DNA from 3 places in the Halomonas sp. HG01 genome. Region 3 is predicted to be linked to each of the others. Evidence: predicted binding sites of a transcription regulator. Region 3 holds the regulator's gene; each other region holds the start of a gene.
What was found. Region 3 encodes FNR, which switches genes on or off when oxygen is low (the NO sensors DNR and NnrR bind a similar motif). Its sites were predicted from a motif close to TTGATNTANATCAA; they were not measured.
Positions count from the first base shown of each region.

Region 1: the regulator FNR is predicted to act here: its motif matches at 4,818-4,831, upstream of UN84_RS04480 (Hsp20/alpha crystallin family protein).
Region 2: the regulator FNR is predicted to act here: its motif matches at 1,961-1,974, upstream of hemN (oxygen-independent coproporphyrinogen III oxidase).

Region 1 covers NZ_CP022134.1:972,892-980,079, forward strand. The annotation lists gene UN84_RS04455 (thymidine phosphorylase family protein) at 80-1,663, shown strand; gene UN84_RS04460 (ribose-phosphate diphosphokinase) at 1,683-2,600, shown strand; gene UN84_RS04465 (cell division protein ZipA C-terminal FtsZ-binding domain-containing protein) at 2,841-3,467, shown strand; gene UN84_RS04470 (YrhK family protein) at 3,497-3,781, shown strand; gene UN84_RS04475 (zinc metalloprotease HtpX) at 3,799-4,737, opposite strand; gene UN84_RS04480 (Hsp20/alpha crystallin family protein) at 5,020-5,526, shown strand; gene rloA3 (retropepsin-like aspartic peptidase RloA3) at 5,675-6,250, shown strand; gene UN84_RS04490 (O-methyltransferase) at 6,288-6,914, shown strand; gene UN84_RS04495 (thiol-disulfide oxidoreductase DCC family protein) at 6,946-7,188, shown strand, end outside.
Region 2 covers NZ_CP022134.1:2,107,147-2,114,334, reverse strand. The annotation lists gene ahpF (alkyl hydroperoxide reductase subunit F) at 1-691, shown strand, start outside; gene UN84_RS10000 (hypothetical protein) at 774-1,337, opposite strand; gene UN84_RS09995 (Rrf2 family transcriptional regulator) at 1,396-1,854, opposite strand; gene hemN (oxygen-independent coproporphyrinogen III oxidase) at 2,049-3,434, shown strand; gene UN84_RS17470 (hypothetical protein) at 4,018-4,443, shown strand; gene UN84_RS09980 (adenosylcobalamin-dependent ribonucleoside-diphosphate reductase) at 4,606-6,717, shown strand; gene UN84_RS09975 (hypothetical protein) at 6,790-7,188, shown strand, end outside.
Region 3 covers NZ_CP022134.1:2,937,721-2,944,908, reverse strand. The annotation lists gene UN84_RS14015 (putative nucleotidyltransferase substrate binding domain-containing protein) at 1-114, shown strand, start outside; gene UN84_RS14010 (DNA polymerase III subunit epsilon) at 156-776, shown strand; gene ttcA (tRNA 2-thiocytidine(32) synthetase TtcA) at 863-1,777, shown strand; gene fnr (fumarate/nitrate reduction transcriptional regulator Fnr) at 1,902-2,645, opposite strand; gene UN84_RS13995 (hypothetical protein) at 2,715-3,683, opposite strand; gene UN84_RS13990 (sulfite exporter TauE/SafE family protein) at 3,772-4,494, opposite strand; gene ccoS (cbb3-type cytochrome oxidase assembly protein CcoS) at 4,491-4,733, opposite strand; gene UN84_RS13980 (heavy metal translocating P-type ATPase) at 4,730-7,188, opposite strand, start outside.

The DNA of each region.
Region 1 (7,188 bases), 1.7 Mb from region 3:
CGTCATGGGAGTAGGGTTCGAGGCGCTGCTAGGCTGTCGTCATGAGACCGACACCGCCGCACCACGCCGGGAGTCGCCGATGACGCGCGGCTCAGATATCGACCCCGCCGCCCGCGAGGAGGCGCTGACGCCGCTGACGCTCAAGCGCGTCGGCATCGACACCTATCGCGAGAACGTGGCCTACATGCACCGCGAGTGCGACCGCTACCGGGCTGAGGGCTTCCAGGCACTGGCCAAGGTGGAGGTGCGCGCCGATGGCCGGCGCATCCTGGCCACGCTCAACGTGGTCGACGACGCGGCCATCGTCGGCTGTGGCGAGCTCGGCCTCTCTGAAGATGCCTTCGCTTCGCTGGACGCGGCGGAGGGCTGCCCGGTCAGCATCCGCCAGGCCGAGCCGCCGGCCTCGATTCCCGCCATGCATCGCAAGCTCGCCGGCGAGCGCCTGACCCGCGACGACTTCCGCGGCATCATCCGCGACATCGCCGAACGGCGCTATTCCAAGATCGAGCTCACCGCCTTCGTGGTGGCCTGCGACCTGGGCGAGCTCGACCGCGAGGAAGTGTTCTACCTGAGCGATGCCATGAGCCGGGTAGGGCGGCGGCTGGACTGGCACGAGCAGCCGGTGGTCGACAAGCACTGCATCGGCGGCGTGCCCGGCAATCGCACCTCGATGCTGCTGGTGCCGATCGTCGCCGCCCACGGCCTGCTGTGCCCCAAGACCTCGTCCCGGGCGATCACCTCGCCCTCCGGCACCGCCGATACCATGGAGGTGCTGGCGCGGGTCGACATGCCCTTCGACGAGCTGGGTGAGCTGGTGCGTACTCACCGCGGATGCCTGGCCTGGGGCGGCACCAGCGAGCTGTCGCCCGCCGATGACGTGCTGATCTCGGTGGAGCGGCCGCTGTCGGTGGATTCGCCGGGCCAGATGGTGGCCTCGATCCTGTCCAAGAAGATCGCTGCCGGCTCGACCCATCTGCTGCTCGACCTGCCCATCGGGCCCCACGCCAAGGTGCGCTCCATGCCCGAGGCCCATCGGCTGCGCAAGCTGTTCGAGTTCGTGGCCCGGCGTCTGGGCCTGACGCTGGACGTGGTGATCACCGACGGCAGCCAGCCGGTGGGGCGCGGCATCGGTCCCGCCCTGGAGGCTCGAGACGTGATGCGAGTACTCACCAACCATCCGGAGGCGCCCATGGATCTGCGCCAGAAGGCACTGCGCCTGGCTGGGCGGATGCTGGAGTTCGACCCCGACGTGCGCGGCGGCGACGGCTTTGGCCTGGCCCGCGACATCCTCGACGACGGCCGCGCGCTCGACAAGATGCGGGCCATCATACAGGCCCAGGGCGCGCATGCCTTCGATCCCGAGCATCCGCCGCTGGCGCCGCATACCCTGGAAGTGACCGCTCACTGTGACGGCGCGGTGACCGCCCTGGACAACCTGCAGCTGGCGCGCATCGCCCGGCTCGCCGGAGCGCCGCGGGCGATCGGTGCCGGCGTCGATCTGGCGGTGCGTATCGGCGACACGGTGAGCGCCGGCCAGCCGCTGTATCGCGTCTACGCCGCCTCACCCAACGAGCTGACCTTCGCCCGCCAGGCCTGCGAACGCGATCGCGGCGTCGCCATCGGCTCACACGAGGGCATCGTGCGGCTCAATGTGGAAGGGTAACGGGAGGGATGGCGAGCCCATGAGCATCATGCTGCTCTACGTCAACGACGAGGCCGGCCCGGCCCGGCGGCTGGCCGAGGCTGCCGGACTCGAGGCCCGGGCCGTGGCGGAGCACCGCTTTCCCGATCAGGAGCTGCGCCTGACGCTGCCCTTCGCCGGCACCGCCGCTTCCCCCGAGCCGATGTCGGAGACCCTGGTGATCTACCGCAGCCTCGACCGGCCCAACGACAAGCTGGTCGAGCTGCTGCTGATCGCCCGCCATGCCCGTCGTCAGGGCGTACGGCATCTGGTGCTGGTGGCGCCCTATCTGGCCTACATGCGCCAGGACATCGCCTTTCATCCCGGCGAGATCGTCAGCCAGGCGCTGGTCGGCGCCTTCCTGGCCGAGCTGTTCGACGCCGTGATCACCGTCGACCCGCATCTGCATCGTATCGACCGCCTCGACCAGGCGATCCCGCTCGAGCATGCCGTCGCACTGTCAGGCGCCGTCCGCCTCGGCGAGCTGATCGCCGCGCAGCGCGACGAGGCGCTGCTGATCGGCCCCGATGCCGAGTCGCGCCAGTGGGTGCAGCAGGCCGCCAGCGCCACGGGCTTCGCCTTCGGCGTCTGTCACAAGACCCGCCGCGGCGACCGCGAGGTGGTGATCGCGCTGCCCGATATCGCGCTGCGCGGCCGTCGAACGGTGCTGATGGACGACGTGGCCAGCACCGGCCACACCGTGGCCCGGGCCGCCGAGGCGCTGCTGGCCGCCGGCGCGGCGTCGGTGGACCTGGCGGTGACCCATGCGCTGTTCGCCGACGATGCCCTGGCGGTGATCGAGGCCGCCGGCGTGGGGGAGGTGTGGAGCACCGACTGCATCGTCCATGTCAGCAACGCCATTCCCATGGCGCCGCTGCTGGCGCCGGCGCTGGCGAACGTGCTGGGTTCTCTGTACTAGCTGGCGGCGCCCTTGATGAGCTGGCGGCGCCCCGACGAGAGGGCGGGACTCGATCAGCGTGCGGCGCAGGTGTCGGGGTGACGCCAACTTTTCCTGGCAAAGCAGTACGTTACGAAGCCTTGCTGACAAAGCCGAAAAATGCCGTGATTTCCGGGGGATGCTTCCGGCATGGAAGCATTGTGCCGAGGCCGTGGGCATGTTTCTTTCAGGGAAATGACGGTTCGATGGGGATAGAGGGCGATGGACATGATGAGCGGTGCCATGCTGATGGCCGTGGTGGCACTGGCCATGGGCGTCTCGGCCCTGGGGGTCTTCTGGTATCTGCGCCGAGACCGCGCCGAGACATCCGGCGAGCCGACGCCCGCGCCGGCGGCCAAGCCCGAGTCGCCGCCTGAACCCGCTTCGGCGTCCAGTGGCCCGACGCTCCCCGAGCCCGAGCAGGTGGCCGAGCGCTTTCGCGTCGCCAAGGGCGCTGAGGTGCGCCAGTGCCTGTTCGTGGTGCTCGACTGGCCGGGGCTCGATACCAATCGGCGTCTCCGGCGCAAGCTGGAGGAGGTCGGGGCGGCCTACGATCCGAAGCAGCGGGTCTACAACGTCCATCCGCCGCGCACCGGCTATCGCATGGTGATCGCCAACAGCACGCCGCCCGGCGCGCTGCCGCCGCTTCACGAGGACGGTGAGCATCCGGTGGTCGACGGCATCTCCATCCTGGTGCATTTTCGCAACAAGCGGCGGGTCGCCCACAGTCCCGATGCGCTGATCGACTTCACCCGCTCGGTGGCCGCGCTGGGCGGCAGGATCCTCGATGCCGAGCGTCAGGAAGTCGGCGACGAGGAGTTCGAACAGCTGCGACGCGCCGCTCCCTGAGACCTTCCCCATCGTCCAAGGAGATGCGCATGGCGCTATTCGATCGCGACCGGCGCGAGGAAAACCCGCGCACCCGCCGGCTCTACGCCCTCTGGGAGCTGATCTACACCTTCGTCGACTTCGGCGCCGCGGCTGCCTTCCTGGTCGGCTCGGTGCTGTTCCTCTACGAGAGCCAGCAGACGCTGGCGACCTGGTTCTTCATCGTCGGCTCGGCGCTGTTCGCCTTCAAGCCCACCATCCGCACCGTGCGCGACGTCAAGCTGGCGTCCATGGGTGACGTGGAAGACCTGGAGCGGGAAGGTCGCCGGGACTGAGCCGCCGGCGGCTTTCCTCAGCGCCAGCGGTGCCCGCCGCGACGTCGGGTCGGGATCGGGCGCCGAAGCGGCATGACCTCGTCGGTATCGCCGAACGGGGCATGTGGCGCGTCGTCGATCTCGGCCAGCCGGTGGATGCGTGCCGCGGTGGACGGATGAGTGCGCAGCCAGGCGATCTCCAGCGGCGGGCGACGCCCGAACAGGCTTGCCAGCCAGCCGCTGCGCTGACGCTCCAGTACCACCAGCGCCGAGGCGAGACCCGCCGGATCGCCGGTGAGCGCCACGGCCTCCATGTCGGCGGTGTATTCGCGATTGCGCGACAGCGCCAGTGATAGCAGCACGCTGAGCGTCGGCGCCACGGCGATCGTCAGCAGGGTGAGCCAGGGCAGGGAGCCCTCGCCGGACAGCATCATCGGCAGGCTGATCAGGATCGCCAGCTGCACGGCCGTGGTCAGCCACAGCGTCATGCGGGTCATGGCCGTGGCGATCGACATCACCCGGGTGTCGCCGCGCCGCAGATGGCTCACTTCATGGGCCAGCACCCCGCCCAGCTCCCGCCGCGTCAACGAGCGCAGCAGGCCGTCGGTGACCGCGATGCCGCCGTCGTGGGGGCCGCCCACGGCGAAGGCGTTGATCTCCGCCGAGGGCGCATAGTAGAGCTGCGGCGCGATCGTCAGGCCGGCGCCGGCGTAGAGATGCCGGAGCAGCGCATGCACCTCCGGCGCCCGGGACGGCGGCAGCCGCTCGGCGCCGGCCCGGGCCAGGATCATCCGGGCCGGCATCCAGCTCATCATCACGGCCGTCACGATCACCGCCGAGAGGCTCATCAGCACGCCGCCCGGTCCCGCCAGCAGGTAGCCGGGCAGGGACAGCGTCAGCGTCAGGCCGCCCAGGATCAGCACCGTCTGCAGTCCGTTGAACAGGCGATGCCGGCCGAGTTCGTGTTCCAGCACCATGCCGCGTCTCCCGTCGTTGGCCCTTTCCCCTAAGGCTAGCCGCCACGCCCGCGGTTGCGGGACAGGAACCGACACAAACGTTGATCGGCGTCATCGTGGTGAGTGATCGCTCGCCTACGCTTGATGATGCGACCGGCAAGCGCGGTCGTCTCCCTGCCGGCGAGGACGGCGGGCGATGGATCGAGCGCATGGAGGGATCGAGGGCAGCTGAGGGATCGAGGATGGCTGCCAAGGCCTCGCCGCGCATTCTTCTGCGTATCGACGGTATCGAGGTGCCACATCATGGCCGACAAGACATTTCAACAAGCCGCTTCCTCCCGCCCGGCCACCGGGGCCGATGAGCCGGAAGCCCGGGTCCCCGAGTCGCGTCCCGCCAGCCCGTTCCGCGAGCTGGATCGCCTGTTCGATGGCCTGCTGGCGCGGGACTGGATGCATCCGCTGCGCTGGGATCGTCTGGAGCCGCGGATGCCGCGGGTCGATATCCTCGACAAGGACGCCGAGGTGGTGGTGCGCGCCGAGGTTCCCGGGTTCGCTCGCGAGGATCTCGACGTCTCGGTGACCGACCGCACGGTCACCATCAAGGGCGAGAGCCGCAAGGAGAGCGGCACGAAGGAGGAGGGTGAGTACTATCGCTGCGAGATCTACCGCGGCAGCGTGCTGCGCACCGTGGAACTGCCCTGCGACATCGACGCCGACAAGGCCGGGGCGAGCTTCCGCGACGGGGTGCTGGAGCTGACCCTGCCCAAGGTCAAGGAGGCGCATCGCCGCCGGCTCGACATCTCATCATGACGGCGGCGCCCGCCGGTGCCTCTCGGGCCGGCGGGCGCGATGCCATGGCCCGACGGAACCCTGGACGCCGAGGACGTGTCAGATGACACTCGATTCTGCCCGGCCTGCGCCGGCACCGTCCTCAACCGTATGATTCGAAGGAGAGAACATGCACAAGTCCCTGTCGCGAGCCCTGATGCCCCTGCTGGGGGCCGGCCTGCTGTCCGGCACCGCCCTGGCCAGTGATGCCGAGGCGCCGGAAGTCTACGGCTGGGTGGAGAAGACCCTGATCGACCCGAGCTGGGGCGTGGAAGTGAAGGCCAAGCTCGACAGCGGCGCCCTGACGTCCTCCATGCAGGCGGAGGACATCGAGGAGTTCGAGCGCGACGGTGAGGACTGGGTGCGCTTTGAGGTCGAGGTCGAGGACGAGGAGAGCGGCGAGATCGTCAGCCACGAATTCGAGCGTCAGCTCTATCGCGACCTTACCGTGGTCGGTGCCGGCGGCCGGGATCACCGCCCGGTGGTGCTGATGACGATCTGCATGGGCGACGAACGCTTCGAGGAGCAGTTCAGCCTCGAGGACCGCAGCGACATGAACTATCCGGTGCTGCTGGGACGCCGCACCATCCAGAGCCTCGGCCATCTCGACGTCACCGAGACCTTCCTGCAGTCGCCGAGCTGCGATGACGACTCGACGCTGCATCGTCATGCCGACAAGGAGTACGAGGACAAGATCGGCGTCTGAGGGCCGCCAGCCGCGAGCACGACGATCACGAGACGACATGCCAGAGGATATGGCCATGGAACACGCCACGCCCTTCGGGGCTCTGCTGGCCGAGCTGGAGAGTCTCGGCGAGCACCACGACCGGAGCATCACGACGCCGGACGAGCGACTGCGCAACATCACCCGCGATACCGGCGAGTTCCTCGCCATGCTGGTCCGGGCGACCGGGGCGCGGCGTATCCTCGAGATCGGTACCTCCAACGGCTACTCCACCCTGTGGCTGGCCGAGGCGGCCCGGGCGCTCGGCGGCCGGGTCACCACGGTGGAGTGGGCCGCCGGACGCTGGAGCATGGCCGGCGAACACTTCGCCCGGGCCGGGCTGGCGGACGTGATCGAATCGCTGCATGCCGAGGCCGGCCGGGTGCTCGACCGCGAGGCCCCGGCCTCGCGGGACCTGGTGTTCCTCGATGCCGACCGCGAGCGCTACGTCGACTGGTGGCCCGTGGTGCGCGAGACCCTGGCGCCGGGCGGGCTGCTGGTGGTGGACAACGCCACCTCCCACGCCGACGAGCTGGCGCCGTTCATCGATCTGGTGGAGGCGGACGATGACTTCACCACCAGCCTGGTGCCGGTGGGCAAGGGCGAGTTCCTGGCGACCCGGACCCCGGCGTCCGCGACCGCCTGACCCACCGCGCGCGTCTCACGATGAGGTTGCCATGCCAGAGGAACCGACGCTAAGGGTCTACTACGATGCGGTCTGCCCGAAATGTCGCCGCGATCGGCGCCGCTACGAGCGAATGGCCGGCGAGGCGTCGGCAGTGGAATGGGTCGACGTCACCGCCAACCAGGCGCGCCTGCGCGAACGCGGCATCGATCCGAATGATGCCCTGCATTCCCTTCACGTCGAGGACGAGCACGGCCGGCTGTGTGACGGTCTCGACGCCTACCTCCTGCTGATG
Region 2 (7,188 bases), 830 kb from region 3:
CGCCGTCGAGCTGGTCCCGGGCGAGCCGGGCGGCGAGCACGAGGTGCGCTTCGCCTCTGGCGCCAGCCTCCGGAGCAAGACCCTGGTGCTGGCCACCGGCGCCCGCTGGCGCGAGATGAACGTGCCGGGCGAGGCCGAGTACCGCAACAAGGGCGTGGCCTACTGCCCGCACTGCGACGGCCCGCTGTTCAAGGGCAAGCGCGTGGCGGTGATCGGCGGCGGCAACTCCGGCGTCGAGGCGGCCATCGACCTGGCCGGCATCGTCGGCGAGGTCACGCTGATCGAGTTCATGGACGAACTGCGCGCCGACGAGGTGCTGCAGAAGAAGCTCGCCAGCCTGCCCAACGTCGAAGTGATCAAGGGCGCGCGCACCACCGAGGTCAACGGCGACGGCAACCGCGTCACCGGCCTGACCTACGAGGAGCGCGCCTCCGGGGAACTGCGCGAGCTGGCCCTCGAGGGCGTCTTCGTGCAGATCGGTCTGGTGCCCAACACCGAGTGGCTGAAGGACTCGCCCATCGAACTCTCCGAGCGCGGCGAGATCGTGGTCGACGAGCGCGGCATGACCTCGGTGCCCGGCATCTTCGCCGCCGGCGACGTCACCACCGTGCCCTACAAGCAGATCGTCATCGCCATGGGCGAGGGCTCCAAGGCCGCCCTGGGCGCCTTCGATCACCTGATCCGCAGCTGATCGCCCCGCGGTTCATGCGGGACGCCCTCGCCGCTTTGCGGCGGGGGCGTCCTGCGTTGGGCGGGAGAATAACGGCGAGGGCTCACCCCGCGCGGCAGAGCGTCTCCATGCGGGCCAGCGCGGCGTCGGCGCCGTCCAGGCTGAAGACCAGGAACCAGTGGTCGTCCTCGGCGCGATGGAGGCGCAGGCGTAGCGTCTCGCCGCCGCGCATCTCGTCGAGCACCTCGTCGGTGTCGGGCAGCACCAGGCGCGCGTAGAAGCCGCTGTTGCCGCGCTCGGTGATGAACTCGGCCCGGCCCTGGTGGACCCAGCCCTCATCGATCAGCAGGTCCACCGGTACCCGGTTGACGGTGCCGGTCTCGGCCTGGACCTCGTCGAGCTCGACGCGCAGCTCGAGCCAGGGGCGATCGCAGGCGTCCGGCGTGGCGTTGACGCTGAACACGCTGTCGCTATAGCTGTGCTGCTCGATGGCGCGCACGTGGCGTTCGTTCCCCAGCCGCAGCACCAGCGAGTGCCAGTCGCCGTGGGCTCGGGCGTCGTCGACGTTGTAGCTGCCGGCCAGCGCCGGGGTGGCGAGGGTCATGCCCATCAGCGCGCTTAGCGAGAGAGGCATCAGGCAAGAGAGGAAGGGGCGTGAGGAGAACATGCGGGCATCCATGACCGTGGCGTCGGGAGACTAGCACGCGGTGTCGAAGCTGTCGGCCTTACGAGGCCTGTGAGGCGTCCTCGATATTCAGCAGCTGGACCAGCTCGGCGCGCTGCTGGCCCAGCAGGTCGGCGAGGGTGTAGCGGTCGAGCACCGACAGGAAGGCCGCCAGGGCCTCGCCGAGGATCGGCTTCAGCCGGCAGGCGGGGGTGATGGTGCAGGCGTTGCCGTCGCGGAAGCATTCCACCAGGCTGAGGTCGGGCTCGGTGTCGCGCACCAGCCCGCCCAGCGAGATCTCGGCGGGCGCCCGCTTCAGCCGCAGGCCGCCGTGCTTGCCGCGGGTGGCGGTCAGGTAGCCGAGCCGATTGAGCTCCTGCACCACCTTCATCAGATGGTTGCGCGAGATGGCGAAGCGCTCGGCGATCTCCGAGATGGTCGCGCGCTCCTCGTCCTGCCCCTTCACGGCCAGATAGATCAGCACGCGTAGCGAGTAGTCGGTGAATCGGGTCAGGCGCATGGGGTCTCCGGACGCGGCGGGAAGCGGTCTTCATTCTATCACGGCGAGGGCGGGCTCCCGGCACGTCGCGTCGCCGCGGCGTTTCGCCGCGATCGGCGGCGGTGAATTGACCGGCATCAAGCCGGCGCCGGGTGGTACCCGTGGGGCCGCGGGCGGGCTGGCATAATATGGGCAGCGTTCATGGAGGTCCGATCATGCCCCAGCCACAGCCGTTCATCCGCCCCCTCGTCGAGAAGTACGACCGCCCCGGGCCGCGCTATACCTCCTATCCCACGGCGCCGCAGTTCCATGCCGCCTTCGCCGAGGACGATTATCGGGCCCAGGCCGCCCAGAGCCATCGCGTCGCCGCGCCCAAGCCGCTGTCGGCCTACGTGCACGTCCCCTTCTGCGAAAGCCTCTGCTATTACTGCGCTTGCCACAAGATCGTCACCCATCGCCGCGAGCGGGCGGCCGAGTATCTCGCCCTGCTGAAGCGCGAGATCGGTCTCCAGGCCGAACTCTTCGATAGTGAGCGCACGCTTGCCCAGCTGCACCTGGGTGGCGGCACGCCGACCTATCTGAACACTGCCCAGCTCGGTGAGCTGATGGAGGCCCTGGCGGCGGGCTTTCGCTTCGCGCCCCCCGAGGCCCGGGAGTTTTCCCTGGAGGTCGACCCGCGTACCGTCACCCCGTCGCAGCTGCATGAGCTGCGTGCGCTGGGCTTCAATCGCCTGAGCTTCGGCGTTCAGGACTTCGACCCCGAGGTGCAGGCGGCGGTCAACCGCGTCCAGGGCGAGGCCGAGGTGGCCGCCCTGATGACGGCCGCCCGGGACGCCGGCTTCCACTCGGTGAGCGTCGATCTGATCTACGGCCTGCCACGCCAGACCGTGGCCAGCTTCGCGGCCACCCTGGACAAGATCGTCGCCCTGCGGCCGGATCGCATCGCCACCTACAGCTATGCCCATCTGCCCGAGCGCTTCAAGGCCCAGCGGCTGATCCGCGACGAGGACATGCCGCCGCCCGAGCGCAAGCTCGAGCTACTGGAGCTGACCATCCATCGCCTGACCGACGCCGGCTACGTCTACATCGGCATGGACCACTTCGCGCTGCCCGACGACGAACTGGTCCGGGCCCAGCGCGAGGGTACCCTGCAGCGCAACTTCCAGGGCTACTCCACCCACGCCGACTGCGACCTGATCGGGCTTGGCGTCAGCGCCATCGGCAAGGTCGGAGACGGCTACAGCCAGAACGTCAAGGAGATCGCCGCCTATCGCGAGCGCCTCGAGGCCGGGCGGCTGCCGGTGCTGCGCGGCTACCGGCTCGACGACGAGGATCGCCTGCGCCGCGACGTCATCCACGCCCTGATGTGCCATGGTCGCGTGGACGTCGATGCCATCGAGGCGCGTCACGGCATCGACTTCGCCGGCCACTTCGCCGATGCCCTGAAGGCCCTGGCGCCGATGCGCGACGATGGCCTGATCACGCTGGGCGTGCGCCGCCTCGAGGTGCGCCCGGCCGGCCGTCTGATGTTGCGCAACCTGGCCATGGTCTTCGATGCCTACCTGGACGGCGACAAGGTGCGCTACTCCCGGACCGTCTAGGCGTGGTCCCAGGGGAGCGCGATCGCCCTGTCACCCCGGTACGAGTTTCCTGCCGTCTGCCAGGCAGCCGTTTGCCTGATTCCTCCGATGCGATAATCAGCGGGCCTTCCGATGGTGAAGCCTGCGCTCTGTGACGATGCTTAGCTTGCGTGTAACAAAATGTTGTATGGCGTTATGTCACGTCGACGGCGGTGGCCGGCGGCGGGGGAGGGCGAGATGCAAGGGTTCAAGTTGGCTGCCCTGGTCGTCGCCGTGGGCTGTCTGTCAGCCGCCGGCGTACAGGCGCAGTCGGGAGTCGAGGGTTCCGGGGGCAGCACGCTCTCGGAAGACGAGATGGCGAGGGTCGCCAACGATCAACTGACCGAGCCGGCCGGGTCGGGGAGCCTGACCGATGCCGAGATTGACGCGTTGCTCGAGGACCTGCCGGCGCCGGCCGCCGGGGGCGGCGGTGGTGGCTGCGGCGGTGGGCTGCTGGACGGATGCGACGGCACCTTCCTGCCCCTGATTGCCGCCGTGCCCAGCGAGGACGTCATTCCCGCGCCGACTAGCGCTCCTGCCGTTCCATCGGATGACGAGTCCGAGGATGATACTCCGGATCCTGGGGATGATCCTCAAGATCCTGATGACAATAATAATGGCGGCGGTAATGGCGGCGGTAATGGCGGCGGTAATGGCGGCGGTAATGGCGGCGGTAATGGCGGCGGTAATGGCGGCGGTAATGGCGGCGGTAATGGCGGCGGTAATGGCGGCGGCGCCGGTGGTGGTGCCGGTGGTGGTGCCGGCGGCGGCGGCGGTGGTGCTGGCGGCGGTGGCGGTGGTGCTGGCGGCGGTGGTGCTGGCGGCGGTGGCGGTGCTGGCGGCGGTGGTGCTGGCGGCAGTGGTTCCGGCGGCGGTGGCGGTGCTGGCGGCGGTGCCGGCGGCGGCTTCTGACGCGTGTTGCCCGATGCCGAACCTGGCGCCCGACCTTCACGGTCGGGCGCTTTCTTTCGTCCGCGGCTCGGGCGGATGATCCATATCATGTGTGTTGAGAGTGATTTTTGTCTATATATGGTAGTCAGGCATCGCGCCGTCGGGAGCGGGCCCGTGCCATGCGACCTCCGCCGCCGTGATGCTCCGCGACAGGCGGTCGTGTGCGACCGCTGCCGTTTTCACCGCACATGAGAGAGAATCGATGCGCACCACCACTGCCAAGGATGCGCCCAGCGTCGACGAGGTGCCGCTGCAGGCGCCTTCGCTTGATATCTGGGACAGCAAGTATCGCCTCAAGGACCGTCACGGCCGGCCGGTGGACGCCGACCCCGCCGCCACCCGGGAGCGGGTGGCCCGGGCGCTGGCCGCGGTGGAGGACGACGCCGAGGCCTGGCTGCCCCAGTTCCGCTGGGCGCTGGACAACGGCGCCATCCCGGCCGGGCGCATCGTCGCCAACGCCGGGGCGGAGGCCGTCAAGCCGGCGGTCAGCCTGATCAACTGCACGGTCTCGCGCACCCTCCACGATTCGATGCGTGACATCCTCGAGGGCGTGGTGGAAGCCGGCATGACCCTCAAGGCGGGCTGCGGCATCGGCTATGACTTTTCGACCCTGCGTCCCCGCGGCGCCTTCGTGTTCGGCGCCGGGGCCGGCACCAACGGCCCGCTGGCGTTCATGGATATCTACGACAGGATGTGCTTCACCGTGGCTTCGGCGGGCGGGCGCCGCGGCGCCCAGATGGGGACCTTCGACGTCGGCCATCCGGACGTGAAGAGCTTCATCGAGGCCAAGCGCGAGGCCGGCCGGCTACGCCAGTTCAACCTCAGCCTGCTGATCACCGACGAGTTCATGGAGGCGGTTCGCGCCGACGCCGACTGGCCGCTGGCGTTCCCGCTGCATCCCGCCGAGAAGGACGACGTCGACGACAGCGAACTGATCTACCGCGACTGGCCGGTGGTCGAGGAGGGCTACACCCTCGACGACCAGGGCCGGGTGGCCTGCCGCGTGGTCGAGACGGTCCGCGCCCGCGGGCTGTGGGACACCATCATGCGCTCCACCTACGACTTCGCCGAGCCGGGCTTCATCCTGATCGACCAGGTCAATCGCATGAACAACAACTGGTTCTGCGAGGAGATCCGCGCCACCAACCCCTGCGGCGAGCAGCCGCTGCCGCCCGAGGGCGCCTGCCTGCTGGGCTCGATCAACCTCACGCGCTTCGTGCTCGAGCCCTTCGGCGAGGCGCCGCGCTTCGACTGGGAGCGCTACCGCCGGGTGGTGGCGATCTTCACCCGCATGCTCGATAACGTGGTGGAGATCAGCGGCCTGCCGCTCGAGGGCCAGCGCCGCGAGATCGCGGCCAAGCGCCGCCACGGTATGGGCTTTTTGGGGCTGGGCTCGGCGCTGACCATGCTCAAGCTGCCCTACGGCTCGCCGGAGTCGCTGGCCTTCACCGAGGAAGTCAGCCGGGTGCTGGCGGTCGAGGGCTGGAAGCAGGCCCTGGCGCTGGCCAAGGAGAAGGGCATGGCGCCGGTGCTGGCCGAGTCGTTCGAGCTGACGCCGCGCATGCTGCGCGAGTGCCCGGAGCTGGTCCAGGACGGCTATCAGGCCGGCGACCGGGTGCCGGGGCGAATCCTGCACGCCCGCTACAGCCGCTACATGCAGAAGGTCGCCGAGGTCGAGCCCGAGCTGGTGGCCGAGCTCGCCGAGCACGGCGCGCGCTTCACCCACCACAGCTCCATCGCGCCCACCGGCACCATCTCGCTGTCGCTGGGCAACAACGCCTCCAACGGCATCGAGCCGTCATTCTCGCATCGCTACTTCCGCAACGTCATTCGCGCCGGGCGCAAGACCAAGGAGCAGATCGAGGTGGTCTCCTTCGAGCTGGCGGCCTATCGCCATGTCGTCGCCCCCGACGCCGTGGAGAGTGACCTGCCGGACTACTTCGTCACCGCCGACGGCGTCTCGCCGGCCCAGCACGTGGCGGTGCAGGCCGCCGCCCAGGTCTGGATCGACTCGGCGATCTCCAAGACCGTCAACGTGCCCACCGATTTCGCCTACGAGGACTTCCAGGATCTCTATCTGGACGCCTACGACAGCCGGCTCAAGGGCTGCACCACCTTCCGCTTCAATCCCGAGGCCTTCCAGGGCGTGCTGGTGCGCGAGGACGATCTCAAGAATACCGTCTACGTCTTCGAGCTGGAGAACGGTGAGCGCCTGGAGCTTTCCGGCGACGAGACGGTGATCTACGAGGGCGAGGAGCACACCGCGGCGAACCTGCACGATGCGCTCAAGGAGGGCACCTATGGCAAGTGGTAAACCAGGGCTCGCGACGGCCGTGAACGGCCGTCCGTCAAACGACACCGCATCGGCTTTCACAGGAGCCCCGTCATGAGCATCGAGATCACCTCCAAGATCCTGTCGTCCCGTGTCCGACAGCCCCAGGACGTGCCGCCGCCGGCCGATGAGGACCCGCTGACGCGGCGCATTCCCTCGCGCCCCGAGGGCACTCTGGAGGCGGTGTCGGAGAAGATCTCCTACGTCGGCGCCGAGGGCCGGCGCAAGGTCTACCTGCTGGTGTCCTTCATGCCGGTGGAGGGCGTGTTGAACGGCGAGCGGGTGGTCATCGAGCGCCCGGTGGAGTTCTTCCTGCCCTCCGGGCAGCTGTCCAGCGAGCACCAGTGGATCACCGCCACCATGCGCAGCCTGTCGCTGGCCGCTCGCGGCGGCTACGTCACCCAGGCGGTGGCCGACCTGCGCAAGGTGGCCTGGGACAAGGGCCGGGTGCGC
Region 3 (7,188 bases):
GTCGTGGTCCAGTCGCTGTCGTCGCTGGAGCGTGACCTGCTGCGCGAGGCGCTGCACATCGTCAAGGACTTCAAGCAGCGGATTTCCCATCGTTATCACCTCGAATACACCTGAGGTGGCCGGCCGCCGCCTCTCGACACGACAAGGACATCGACATGCTCAAGACCCTGCGCCGCCTGGTCGACCGCCACCGCCACGCCCATGGCCAGTATGGCTGGCTGTTCCGCCCCTATACGGGGGAGGAGCTGGTGGCGCTGGCCGTGCAGTCGACCGGCGGCGACGTGCGCAGCGCCGAGCCGCTGGCGATCGCCGCGGTGCGCCTGCGCGGCGATCGGGTGCTGACCAGCGAGTCGCTGGAGCTGCGGCTGACGCGCCCGGAAGGCGTGGACGCCGAGGTGCTGCGGCGTCACGGCCTGCGCGGCATCGATCTCGACGACGGCGTGACGCTCGACCAGGCCCTGGCGCGGCTGCTCGACTTCGTCGGCAATCGCCCGCTGGTCGGCTGGCGGCTGGATCGCGACCTGGCGTTGCTGAACCGCCCGCTGCGCGCCCGATTCGGCTTCGACCTGCCCAATGCCGGCATCGACCTGGTCCAGCGTTACCAGCGTTACCATCATCATTCGCGGCTCGAGGTGGCACCGGCCTTCGAGCGGGTCGCCGCGCAGCTCGAGGTGCCGCTGATGGGGCGCCACAGCGTGCTGGGCACCGCCGTGACCACGGCCCTGATGCACCTGCGGCTGGACCGCGACGCGCTGCTCGAGCGCCGCAGCGGCTGAACGCGCGCCACGTCGCCAGCCTGGCGGCAGGGTGGTAGGATAGGCGCCCTTTCCCTTTCCCCGATTGCCCTGGCAGCGCCCCGACCATGCAAGATGCCGTGACCTTCGATCCCCGTCCCGCCGATGAGGCCGCTTCGGCCGAGCCGTCGACCCTGTCCGCCGAGGCGCCCGACGCCAAGGCCAAGCGCGAGTTCAACAAGCTGCAGAAGCGTCTGCGGCGCCAGGTCGGCAACGCCATCATCGACTTCGACATGATCCGCGAGGGCGACAAGGTGATGGTGTGCCTGTCCGGCGGCAAGGACAGCTACACCATGCTGGAGATCCTGCGGAATCTGCAGCGCAACGCGCCGGTGAACTTCTCGCTGGTGGCGGTGAACCTCGACCAGAAGCAGCCCGGCTTTCCCGAGCACGTGCTGCCCGAGTACCTGGACGGGCTCGGCGTCGATTACCATATCCTCGAGCGCGACACCTACTCGGTGGTCAAGGAGAAGACCCCGGAAGGCAAGACCACCTGCGCGCTGTGCTCGCGGCTGCGCCGCGGCTCCCTCTATGGCTATGCCGAGGAGATCGGTGCCACCAAGATCGCGCTCGGTCATCATCGCGAGGACATCCTCGAGACGCTGTTCCTCAACATGTTCTTCGGCGGCAGCCTCAAGTCGATGCCGCCCAAGCTGCTCTCCGACGACGGCAAGAACATCGTCATCCGCCCGCTGGCCTACTGCCGCGAGGCCGACATCGCCGAGTTCTCGGAGCGCATGGCCTTCCCGATCATCCCCTGCAACCTGTGCGGCTCGCAGCCGAACCTGCAGCGTCAGGTGGTCAAGGAGATGCTCGCCGAGTGGGAGGCCAAGCATCCCGGCCGTCTGGAAAGCATGTTCAAGGCGGTCACCAACGTCGCCCCCTCGCAGCTGGCCGACCGCGAGCTGTTCGACTTCGCCGGGCTGGAGGACAAGCAGGCGAAGATGCAGGCCGACCGCATCGATCTGCACCAGGAGCGATAAGCGGGAAGCTTGGAGCGCGGCACTTCGTGTCGGGAGAGGGAAGAACCTAACAAAGACCGCCCCCATGTGCTGCCGGCCATGGGGGCGGTGTGTTTTCCGGCTTCCCGCTCGCGGCGAAGGCGCGTCAGCGGCAGCCCTCTTCCTCGGCCAGCTTGGCCAGGGCGTCCAGGTCGAGGATGTTCACCTCGCGGCCGGAGACGGCCACCAGGCCCTGCTGCTGGAAGCGGCCCAGGATGCGGCTGACGGTTTCCACGGCCAGCCCCAGGTAGTTGCCGATGTCGGCCCGGGACATGGAGAGCCGGAAGCTGTAGGCGGAGTAGCCGCGGCGCCGGAAGCGGTCGGAGAGGCTGGCGAAGAAGGTGGCCAGCCGCTGGTCGGCGGTCTTGCGCGACAGCAGGCGCATCATGCGGCGGTCGTCGCGCATTTCCTTGCTCATGCTGCGGTAGAGCTGGGCGCGCAGCTCCGGCAGGCTTTCCGACAGGGCATCCAGGCGATCGAAGGGGATCTCGCACACGGTGGTGGTCTCGAGCGCGATGACCGAGCCGGGATAGGTCGACTCGTCGATGCCGTCCAGCCCCACCAGTTCGCTGGGCAGATAGAAGTTGGTCAGCTGATCCATGCCGCCGCCTTCGCTGGTGATCTGCTTGAGGCTGCCGGAGCGAACCGCATAGACGCTGGTGAAGGGGCTGCCCTGACGGAAAAGCGACTCGCCCTTCTTGAGCGGCGGACGGCGGCGGATGATGGCATCGAACTGATCGATGTCCTCGAGTTCGAGGGCCAGGGGCAGGCACAGGGAACTCAGGCTGCAGGTCCGGCAGCGGGTCTCGTGCAGCAGTGAGCGGCGCCTGCCGGCTGCGATATCGGGCATGCTGTCCTCCTTGATCGGGGCTTGCCTTCCCCATTATGGCGGATAGCACCCGCCCGGGCATAGCATCCCTTAGCCGTGTCCCGCGCCCGAACGGCGGCAGCGCGACCAGTGCCCCGATGCGGTGGCCAGTCGCCCCTCATCCAGCGCCGCGGCATAGTCCTCGGCCGAGCCGGCGTTGCAGGCCACGGCGTCGGGCAGCCGCGAGATGGCACCGGGGCCAAGCCCCAGCCGGTCGCGGGCCTGCTCGCGTCGCGTCTGCGCCCGGGCGTCCTCCAGCGCGGCGCCGTGGCGGGCGTAGAACCCGCCTCCCAGCGACCGATAGCCGTTTCCGGCCAGGCGGTCCTCGATCCGAGCCAGCAGTGTCGCCGGCAGCGTCGACTCGCCTTCCTGCCAGGCGGGGTCCGGGCGCAGCGAGAGGCGTGGCGGCGTCATGGCCATCAGCGTGGCGAGCGCCGCGGCGGCCTCCTGCTCGGGCGTCGCCGGCGGCACGATCAGCACCAGGTTCAGCGAGTGCCAGCCCATGCGGACGCTCTCGTCGAGCAGCGGCTCGATGCGTGACTGCAGCCGCGTCAGGGCTTCCGGGCGGTCGGCCCTCGGCAGGCGCATGACCAGCTTCAGGCGGTTGAAGCCCAGTGCCTCCAGATGGCGCAGGGTGAGAAGATCCGTGGCACGGGGATCGAGTTCGACGGTGAAGTCGCGCCAATGTCCCGATTCGAAGGGAAAGCGCGAGGCCAGCCGATCGACCAGCCCGCTCATCCGCGACAGGCTCAGCCAGGGGGGCAGGCTGCCGCCCCAGTGCAGGGCCTCGATCCGTCGATCGGGGGCGAGGCAGCGTCGCACCAGCACCATCTCGCGATCCAGTCGGGCCAGGTCGACTTCGAACGGGTCCATGCCCTTGGCGTGATCGACGCGCGCGTCGCCATCGTGGCGCAGCGGCAGGCGCAGATGCAGCGACAGGGGACGGGCGTCGGCGTTGCTGGCGGCCAGCGCCGCGGCGTAGTCGTCGGCGCCGAAGTCGGAAGGAGCGGTGACGGGCATGGCAGGATTCCGGGAGTGCATGCCATCAGGCTAGCGGTCGCGGAAGCGGGCGGTGTTGCGCTGGGTCAAGCGCGACGGCGAAAGCGGTTCAGTGCTGCCCGGCGTGGCCGGCCTCGTGGGGCATCGCGCCCGGCCACAGCCCCCACAGCTGCCACAGGGCGAAGCCGATGATCGTCAGTGCCGCCAGGGTGCGGGTGGCCGGGTGGCGGATCAGGCCGCCCAGCCGACGCGCGGCCAGGCCGGTGGCCAGCAGCGCCGGCAGGGTGCCGAGTCCGAAGGCGCCCATCAGCGCCGCGCCGCGCAGCGGATCGGCGCTGGCCAGGCTCCAGGTCAGCATCGAGTAGACCAGTCCGCAGGGCAGCCAGCCCCAGACGGCGCCCAGGGCCATCGCCTGGGGCACCGTCACGACCGGCATCAGTCGCCGTCCGAGGGGCTCCAGGCGGCGCCACAGGCGCTTGCCGAGGGCCTCCAGCCTCAGCAGCCCCTTCCACCAGTCGGCGATGTAGAGCGCCATCAGGATCAGCATCGTCGCGGCCAGGACCTGCAGCGCCAGGCGCACCCCGGGGGCCAGCCCGACCAGGGTGCCGAGCCCGGCGGCCAGGGCGCCCGCGAGCACGTAGCTGGCGATGCGCCCCAGGTTGTAGCCCAGCAGCAGGCCGCCGAGCCGGACCGGATGGCGCAGGCTGGGCGGCACGGCGAAACTCAGGGCGCTCATGATGCCGCCGCACATGCCGATGCAGTGGGCGCCGCCGAGCAGGCCGAAGACGAAGGCCGCGGCCAGCGGTGGCAGGTCGAGTCCGGTGGGGTTCATCGGGCGTCCTTGTCGCTGTCCTTGTCCCGGGTTCGGTCACGGTCGTGGGCGGCGTTCGGCTCGCCCGCATCGTGCGCTGGGCCTGGCCCTTGCGGCGGGTCGTCATCGTCGAACAGGATGCGATGCGCCGGGCCTTCCAGGTCCTCGAACTGGTCGTGGCGCACGGCCCAGAAGAAGGCCCAGACGGCCAGGCCGAGCAGGATCAGCGACAGCGGTATCAGCAGGTAGAGAATGCTCATGATGCCTCCCGGGCGAGGGTATTCTCGGCGCGCCGCTGGCGGGCCAGCCTCAGGGCATTGGCGACCACCACCAGCGAACTCGCCGACATGCCCAGCGCCGCCAGCCAGGGGGGCACCCAGCCCAGCGCCGCCGGGGGCAGGGCCAGCAGGTTGTAGGCCAGCGCCCAGCCCAGGTTCTGGCGGATGATGCGCCGCGTGGCGCGGCCGACGTCGAGCGCTTCGACCAGCCGCCCGAGATGGGGGCCGAGCAGCACGGCGTCGGCCCGGGTGCGGGCCAGGTCGGTGGCCGCGTTCATGGCGAAGGCGATGTCGGCGCCGGCCAGCACCGGGATGTCGTTGATGCCGTCGCCGACCATGGCCACCCGCTGGCCCTCGGCCTGGCAGTCGCGCAGCCGAGCGAGCTTGTCCTCGGGGCTCGCGCCGGCGCGCCACTCGGCGATGCCCAGTCGCTCGGCCAGCGCCCGGGTGGGCCCCTCGGCGTCGCCGGACAGCAGTTCCACCGCGATGCCTCGCGCCGCGAGGGCGGCGACGGTGGTGGCGGCATCTTCCCGAGGCTGGTCGCCCAGGGCGAACCAGGCCCGTGGCTCGCCGTCCTCGGCCAGCAGCAGCCAGTGGCCGATCTCGGCACCGCTGTCCGGATTCGTCGGCACTCGGTCCGGGGCCGCGAAGTCGGGCCGGCCGAGCCGCCAGGGACGGCCGTCGATCTCGCCGGCGAGGCCCAGGCCGGGGCGGGCGGTGACGTCGCGGGCACTGATGCCGGCGCGGCGATGGGGGCGAAAGGCGCGGGCGATGGGATGCTCGGAATGGGCCTCCAGGGCCGCGGCCAGCGCGGTGAGACGCTCGGGGTCGTGTTCCGCCAGCGGCACGGTGCGCTCCAGCCGCATCTCGCCTTGGGTCAGGGTGCCGGTCTTGTCGAAGATCATCCGGTCGAGGCGCGGCAGGGTCTCCAGAGCGTCGGCACGGGTCAGCAGCACGCCGCGGCGGTAGAGCCTGCCGTGGGCGGCGGTCAGGGCGGTGGGCGTGGCCAGCGCCAGGGCGCAGGGGCAGCTGACCACCAGCACCGAGAGGGTCACCCAGAAGGCCCGCTCGGGGTCGACGAATGACCAGACCCATCCGGTGGCGGCGGCGATCAGCAGCACCTGGATCACGAAGTGATGGGCCAGCCGGGCCGCCCGGCGCGCGATGGGCGGGCGTTCGGCGAAGGCGCGGTCGGTGAGGTCGAGCAACCGCGCCGCTCGGGCATCCCGTCCGGCATGGGTCACCCGCACCGTCAGCGGGCTTTCGACGTTGTGGCTGCCGCCGGTCACGGTATCGCCCACGCCGCGCGCCACCGGCAGCGCCTCGCCGGTGAGCATCGATTCGTCGAGGCTGGAGGCGCCCTGTTCGATCACGCCGTCGGCGGGCACGCCGTGGCCGGGCCTGACCAGCACCCGGTCGCCCGCGACCAGTTCGCTGGCGGGCAGGAGGCGCTCCTCGCCGTGCTCGCCGAGGCGGATCGCCGACAGCGGCAGGATCTCGGTCAGGGCGTTGCCGCGGCGCCCGCTGCGCCGCCGGGCGCGCACCTCCAGGAAACGGCCGAACAGCAGGAAGAAGGTGAACATGGCCGCGGAGTCGAAGTAGACGTCGCCATGGCCGACGAGCAGCGCCCAGGTGCTGGCGAGGTAGGCGCCGGCGATGGCCAGCGACACCGGCACGTCCATGCCCAGCTGTCGGTTGCGCAGGTCGCGCCGCGCCCCGGCGAAGAACGGCTGGGCCGAGTAGAGCACCACCGGCGTGGTCAGGGCGAAGGCCAGCCAGTGGAAGAGGGTATCGAAGTCGGCGCCCAGGCCGCCGTCGCCGGCCACGTAGAAGGGGATCGAGAACATCGCCACCTGCATCATGCCGACCCCGGCGACGATCAGCCGGCGCACCTGGCGGCGTTCCTCGCGCTGCAGGCGTCGTTGGGCCTCGTCGGGCTCATAGGGCTGGGCCGGGTAGCCGATGGCGGCCAGTTCGGCGAGCAGCCGCGAGAAGGCGATGCGCTGCGGGTCCCAGGCGACGCGGACGCGGTGGTGGGTGAGATCGACGGCGCTGGCGCTGACGCCGTCGAGGGCGTTGAGGCGATGCTCGATCAGCCAGGCGCAGGCGGCGCAGGTGATGCCCTCCACCGCCAGGGTGGCATGCACGCCCTCATCGTCGGCATGCACGAAGCGCCGCTGCAGGCCCGGATCGTCGAACAGTGCCCAGGTCTCGGCCTGGGCGGTCCGGCGCTCGTCGGGCCGTGTCGGCAGCTCGCTTCGGAAGCGGTAGTAGCCGGCCAGGCCGCCGTCGACGATGGCGTGGGCCACCGCCTCGCAGCCGGGGCAGCACAGCGGGTGTTCGGCGTCGTCGAGGGTGATCGTCCAGGGGGCGTCCTGTGGAACCCGGGCGCCGCAGTGATAGCAGGCGGCGCGCTCGACGGGCGCGGTGGCGGTGG